2 regions of the Candidatus Merdisoma sp. JLR.KK011 genome follow, and region 2 is predicted to be linked to the other one. Evidence: riboswitches for the same ligand, from Rfam matches in the RefSeq annotation. Region 2 holds a riboswitch; the other holds the start of a gene.
The links. A riboswitch is a leader RNA that binds a small molecule or an ion and turns the genes downstream of it on or off. The one in region 2 is predicted to bind cobalamin.

Region 1 (3,413 bases), on a different contig from region 2:
GTTGCAGAAATAACGGCGGATACTTTTTTTCATTTTTGTTTATATCCTTTTTTATTGGATTACTATAATATAACAGTCAGTTCTTTCGTTTTCTTTTGTTCAAATAAGAAACCAGAGCGCATACAAGCATTATAGCGAATACCATGTATACCACCCGTCTGGCTGCCGCCTGGGGAGTCTGGTTTTTTGACATGACGCTGTCGCCGTAGAAAATGAGCTGGTATTCTATTTCGTGGGGCGTGCTCATAGCCGTGGTATCTGCGATGATCTCCATAGGCTCATTGAATACTGTGATGGGTATTTCGAAGGTGGAATAGCCTTCCTCGTAGAGCGGCAGGTACTTTTTCCCGCCCACCAGCATATAGTCATAGCTGGAGCTGCTCCACTCAATCCTGGCGTAAGCCCGGCCGTCCCGGACTGTCAGTCCGGCCGGAGAGCTTACCGTTGTCCTTCCTGTCCCGCCCTTTACTTCCACCTCGATGGCATACTCTCCGTCCTCCATCTCGATCAGCGCCGCTTGTGCGAGAGTCTCCAGCTGCCCTTCCGGGGCTTTTTTTGTATCTCCATCTCCCGTCTCTTCCTGATCCGCTTCTTCCTTAAGCGCTGCAATCCGCTTTTCTTTCGCAGCCTGCTTTAAGGCTTCATAATCGGGAAGCTCCACCAGGACAGCCTCCTTAGGAAGGCTTTCCGCCTCGAAGAGAAGGAAACGATCATACCACTTTTCCCGGTTTTTACTGAATGCAGCACAGGCTATGGGATGATCCAGCGCTTCCACCGGTATAGTGAAGGTATGCTTTCCCTCCTCATTTACCTGGAAGCCTATGTATGCAGAAGGATCGCTCTTTGCCGCCTCTGCGCCAGTACCGGGATACACCTTTAAGTATCCCTGGCCGCCCATAGTGAGAACGGCAGTCATGCTGCCGCTCTCCACTGTAAGCACTGCTTTTTCTATGGGAAACATGGAGGAGCTGGATTCCACCGTCACCTCATAGACGCCGTCCGCAACATCCGTTCCATAGACAGGCATCATTCCCTCAACGCCTACCTCCGAGGAACCGGCCCGCTCGCTCTCCGAGGCTACTTGATCGTATGAAATCTCACGTTCCTCTTCTTCCTTTGCCAGACCGGTCATCCCTGATATCCAGAAAATACCCGCACCTATGATTCCTGCTAATGTATATACAGTCCGTCTCATGTTCCCGTTCCCGTCTTTTTATAATTTTTCTTGTTCTAATTCAAGCTGTCAATAGCCGCCTGCGTATGTTCCACATACATCTGCTGAATCTCCGGCAGCTCTCCCAGCCCCTTAAGCACGCATTCTACCTCATAGCCTTCCTGGGTAAGAAGGGTTTTCCAGGAATCCTCCTCGTCGCCTGCCATATCATTGTTGGCATGATCGCCGCACACAACCATCAACGGCTCCAAAACTACTTTTTTATAAGTTCCCTTTTCCTTCAGAAGCGCCATAACATCCTCTAAGGTCGGCGCTGCCTCAACGGTGCCGATGTAGTAATTCTCAAACCCTGCGCCCGTAAGCTTCTCCTGCAGGGTGCTGTAAACCTGATTTGATTCGGCTTCCGTTCCATGTCCCATAAAGACAACGGCTGTCTCTTCGTCCTGCGCATACTCCTTTGTAGCAGCTGTAATAGCATTCATTACTGTCTCAAAATCTTTGTCACTGGTCAGAAGAGGTTCTCCAAGAACCACCTTGTCAAAATCGCTCTTGTAATCTTCAAGCTCTTTTACCAGATCCGCATACTCCAGACCATTCATCAAATGGGTAGGCTGTACAATCAGAGTCTTGATTCCGTCTGCCACCGCGCGATCCAGCGCCTGGGTCACGTTGTCAATCTCCAGGCCGTCCCGCTCGGCCAGCTTGTCGATGATAATCTGGGCCGTAAATGCCCGGCGCACCTCATACTCCGGAAATGCCTTGGCAATGGCTTCCTCCACGGCGCCGATGGTAATGTCCCGGCTGTCGTTATAGCTGGTTCCGAAGCTTACCGCAAGAATTGCAGCGTCTGCCTCCTTCGGCGTGCTCTCCTCCGGCTGGGGCGCTTCCGCCGATTCTGACGGTTCCTCAGGGTTTGCTTCTGTTTCCGCCGGTGCCTGTTCAGCGGCCGGCGCCGTTTCTTCCTTACTTCCGCATGCACTTAATGCAAGGGTGAGTGCCAGCAGGGCTGCCAGCAGTGTTGACATTTTTCTTTTCATGCCGTTCCTCCTTTTTGTTTTGCATCTGTTTTCTGCAGACGCCGCAGGCCGTCTGCATTTTGACGTGGTAATGCTCCTGTTCAATCTTTTTAAACAACAGCAAAAATGCCTTCCGCATCTGGGCAGGCATCTGTAAGAGGACGCAATGATGTTATGGTTTTCCATCTGCGACCAGTTACTCGTGGCCCCGGGAGCGGAATTCTCCCGAAACTTTCTATAGGCAGGTCTCCTGGCTTATAGATCCTCACAAAGATGCCGCCTTCCCGATCTCTCAGTGACATTATGGCATCCCGCTCCCTATTTACAGTGACGAGTTCGCACAGGTTTCTCACCTGTTTCCCTTTTCACCGCACCGCTCGAAACGGTGCGACACCTACAGTTGGCTTCCTGCGAAGCTACAAGTGTAATATAGCACATCTCCCATAAAAATGCAATAATATGAGAAATGCAGTTGAAAAATATTTTTAAGGCACTTATAATAAACCACATGCACCGGCATAAAACCGGAATAAGAACTGGAACAGGAGACGGATACAGTTATGAATGGAATATTATATGGGGCAGGTGTAGGCCCGGGAGATCCGGAGCTTATGACCTTAAAGGCAGTACGCCTTATAAAAGAAAATGAAATCATCGCCCTCCCCGGCCCGGCGGCAAAGGAAACGGTTGCCTATCAGATAGCCGTAAAAGCCGTACCAAAGCTGGCGGAAAAAACCCTTCTCTCCGTGGATATGCCCATGACCCACGACAAGGAGGAAATGCATCTGAACCACGAAAAGGCTGCCGATGCCATCGAGGCCTATCTAAAGCAGGGGCAGAACGTGGTCTTCCTTACCCTGGGAGATCCCACCATCTACTCCACCTACCTCTATGTCCAGAAGCGGATTCTGGCACGGGGCTATGAGGCAGAGCTTGTCAGCGGCATTACCTCCTTCTGCGCCGCAGCGGCGCGGACCTGCACGTCTCTGGCGGAATGGGACGAGCAGCTTCACATTCTGCCCGCCGTTCACAAGCTGAACAGCGATCTGTCCCTTCCGGGAAATTATGTCCTGATGAAGTCAGGAAAAAAAATGCACCAGGTAAAGGAAATCTTAAAATCCAGCGGCCGAAAAGTGGTGATGGTAGAAAACTGCGGCATGGAAAATGAACATATCTATCGAAGCGCAGAGGAGATCCCCGATGACGCCGGATACTACTCTCTC
Region 2 (3,413 bases):
ACTTGAGGTGGCGCTTATAACCACGTCCATCTCATCCACATAGGAATACCGATCCTTGTAATCGATCACCTGACTGCTCTCACTTTTCAAATGGGCATCGTGGCTCAAGGTGATATTTCGAATCGTACTGTAGATGTGCAGTCCCTTCATACTGCAGAGATTCTTCAGCACAATCCCGCCGATCTCCCCGGTTCCCCCAATCACCATAACCTTCTTTCCCCCAAGGCCTCCCAGGGCTTCCTCCGCAGCTTTGACGGCAAGGGTGGCTGTGGAAACAGAGGTTTTGGAAAGCTCCGTATCCGTTTTGATGCGTTTTGCGCAGGTTACGGCGTAGCGGAACAGGGTATTCAGATATTTTCCTGTGGTGCCGGCCTCCCTGGCCTGGCCGTGGGCCTTCTTCACCTGGCCCAGAATCTGATCCTCTCCCACCACCATTGAATCCAGTCCGGCCGCCACCAAAAAGAGATGGCGCACTGCCTTCTCCCCCTGGTAAAACCGCAGATAATCGGTAATGTGATCTACCTTAAGGGCGCCTGCCTTCTCAAGGACAACCCTCTGGATCCTGGAAAACAGCTTCTGCCGCTGTTCCTCCCTCGTATAATAAGTATAAATCTCCGTCCGGTTGCAGGTGGAGATCACCACGCTTTCCGCCGCTTTAGCTTCAGAGCGCAAAGCCCCGAGAAGCTCCGTCTGCTGCTCCTGTGTAAAAGCGAATAATTCCCGTATGGCAAGGGGAGCCGTCTTATGGCTGATACTTAAAAGCTGAATCCCCATCTATGGCTCCACTCCTTTTCTGAATTCGTGGGTAAAGGTTTTATCATAAAGCTTAGACAGCTCATAATCATCCCCCAGAAAATCACCCACTACCGTCAGCGCCGTCTTTCGTATGCCGGCCTCCTTCACCTTTTCCGCCAGATCCGTAAGGGTGCCCCGGACGATCTTTTCATCCTCCCAGGTGGCCTTGTATACTACCGCTGCCGGGGTGTCCGCCCTGTACGCCTGCCGCAGCACAGCGCAGAGCTCCTCCAGCATTCCTACACTTAAAAAAATAACCATGGTAGCCTGGTGTCTTGCCAGATCTAAAAGCTTCTCTCCCTCCGGCATGGGGGTGCGCCCTTCCATCCGGGTAAGTATAACAGTCTGGCTGACGCCGGGCAGGGTGTACTCTTTTTTCAAGGCTGCGGCTGCGGCCAGAAAAGAGCTGACGCCGGGAATCACCTCATAAGAAATCCCCATTTTATCCAAAGCGTCCATCTGCTCCCTGTGGGCCCCGTAAACAGCCGGATCCCCGGTATGCACCCGGACTACCTTTTTCCCGGCTGCCTCCCCTTCCTGCATCACAGCCAGAACCTCCTCCAAGGTCATGCCCGCGCTGTTGTAAATACATGCATCCTTCTTTGCATCCGCCAGCACCTTAGGGTTCACCAAAGACCCTGCATAGATAATAATATCCGCACTGTCTATCAGCCGCTTTCCCTTAATAGTCAGAAGCTCCGGATCCCCCGGCCCCGCTCCAATAAACGATACCATAGCTCTACCTCTTTCTCTTGTATTTTCTTAACTCCGCCGCTTCCAAAACTGCTGTCTTATATTGCAGCAGCCCACACACACTATAAAAAAGAGCCCGCGGCATAAACGGGCCCTGTCTGTCTCTTTCTTTCCTCGAACAGCTTTTACCGGAAGCCCATTCAATCCCTGGAGGCCGCCTGTCTATATTGCAGCAGCCCCGCTGGCAGAAAGCAGGTTTCCTGACTTATAGTTCTCCGCCTTCGCCCTGCCTTCTCACGCTTTGCACGCAATGGCTTTCTGAAGCATCTGCTCCCGGACTCGGCTCCCTAATTACAGTGACCGGATCGCTTGGGATTCTAACCCAATTCCCTTTTCTGCGTCTGCGGATGCTGTGGTTCCCTTCGTGAACCGCAATCTGCGGACGCACACTTTCTGCTGTACTTTATTCATTTTTCTGTAATAACATCTGTTTTATAGTTTAACATATGGGGGGGAATTCGTCAAATAAGAAAGCTTTCATTTCTGCCTCCTGTGACAAACATGCATCCAAGGATTCGTGATTAAAATAATCCGTATCGTCCCTGCTCCAGCATACCCCCGTCCGAATCACTCTTGCAGGGCAGCCGGCTATTACCAGATTCCCGCCAAACTGACCAGAGGTAACTGCCCCAGCCCCTATAACAGAGCCTGCTCCGATCCTTGCCCCTGCCAGAATAATGGCTCTATAGCCGATCCATACATGATCGCCAATGATAACATCTGCAGGATGATTGATTCTCTTCTTCGTTTCCAAATCAAACATATGATGCCCGTCATGGTTCCGTATCTGCACCATTGTAGAAATCAGACTGTCCTTTCCTATCATCACTTTTGCTCCGGACACTGCAATATATGCTTCCATAATCTCTGCCCTGTCCCCGATCACGCACACACCGCCGTTCCCAAAACCAACCGTCAGACTGCCGGCTGTAACATGACTGCCGATTACCATCCTGTTATCTCTTCCACGAAAAATAATGGAAACCGTATCCGGAACTGTCGAATCAAACTCAACCCTGTTTCCCCAAAAATCCTCGTAATATCCCTTATTCTCCATTTTCTTAAGCATCTTGCCTGTGATATTTACCTGTCTTCCGATTATCTCATCAACATGAACAACCGTTGCTCCGGGAATATGCGCCATGTCGCTTCTTATAGATTCATTGGTCCATGGTGCCCCCCCCGATATGATCACAAGGCTGTTTTCCAGCTTATACAAGTTCTCCCGGCTGATAACCGGTATTCCATCAAAGCTCTCCGGTGCATCCGTATCCCATTTTCTGTCGCACAGATAGTCCGGCTTTATTTGAGCAAACAGCTCTGGTTTTATGGTTTTATAATATTGTCCGATTCCATATATAATAACAGACCGGAACATCTTCTTGTCTATCTTCCTTTCCATATGTATACCGTCCTTTCATGGCTGCTTAACAATGAAAACAGCCCTTCGTTGTCTTTAGTATAACAACTTCGAGCTGTTCATTCAATAATTATTCCGTGTTTTCTTCTGTTTCCTCCAGGCCAAAGACTCTCATGGATTCCTCCAAAAAATGAGCTCCACATCCGGCATATGCACCTTTTCTTTTGGATACACTTTTTTCTGATAATTCATGCTCCATCTTTGAGATATAATCACCCGATCAGAACCTTTTTCCCTTCAAAAGCAAAGCCATACCGGCGAATCCGCTCTGGGGCGATTCCTTTTGCTTCCAGGGCGGAAGCGTACTTCTTTTCTTCTATCTGTGCAAGGGCTGCCTGCACCGTGTCCTCCAAGGTCTGCTCCTTCCCAGGACGGAACACCTTGAATTCTATAATAATCCCATCATCCTCTTCCTTCACCGGCTCTAGCATCACATCGTAACGCC

Region 1: it holds a riboswitch for cobalamin, as region 2 does, so the genes downstream of both, VV089_RS20735 (sirohydrochlorin cobaltochelatase) here and cobM (precorrin-4 C(11)-methyltransferase) in region 2, are expected to answer to the same signal.

Annotation. Positions count from the first base shown of each region.
Region 1 is NZ_JAYWSZ010000004.1:1,422,204-1,425,616, reverse strand. It holds gene VV089_RS20745 (ABC transporter substrate-binding protein) at 1-33, opposite strand, end outside; gene VV089_RS20740 (hypothetical protein) at 77-1,195, opposite strand; gene VV089_RS20735 (sirohydrochlorin cobaltochelatase) at 1,231-2,211, opposite strand; cobalamin riboswitch at 2,414-2,603, opposite strand; gene cobI (precorrin-2 C(20)-methyltransferase) at 2,751-3,413, shown strand, end outside; gene VV089_RS20725 (ABC transporter ATP-binding protein) at 3,391-3,413, shown strand, end outside.
Region 2 is NZ_JAYWSZ010000003.1:558,197-561,609, reverse strand. It holds gene hemA (glutamyl-tRNA reductase) at 1-774, opposite strand, end outside; gene cobM (precorrin-4 C(11)-methyltransferase) at 775-1,530, opposite strand; cobalamin riboswitch at 1,722-1,940, opposite strand; gene VV089_RS03590 (acyltransferase) at 1,988-2,950, opposite strand; gene VV089_RS03585 (AAA family ATPase) at 3,181-3,413, opposite strand, start outside.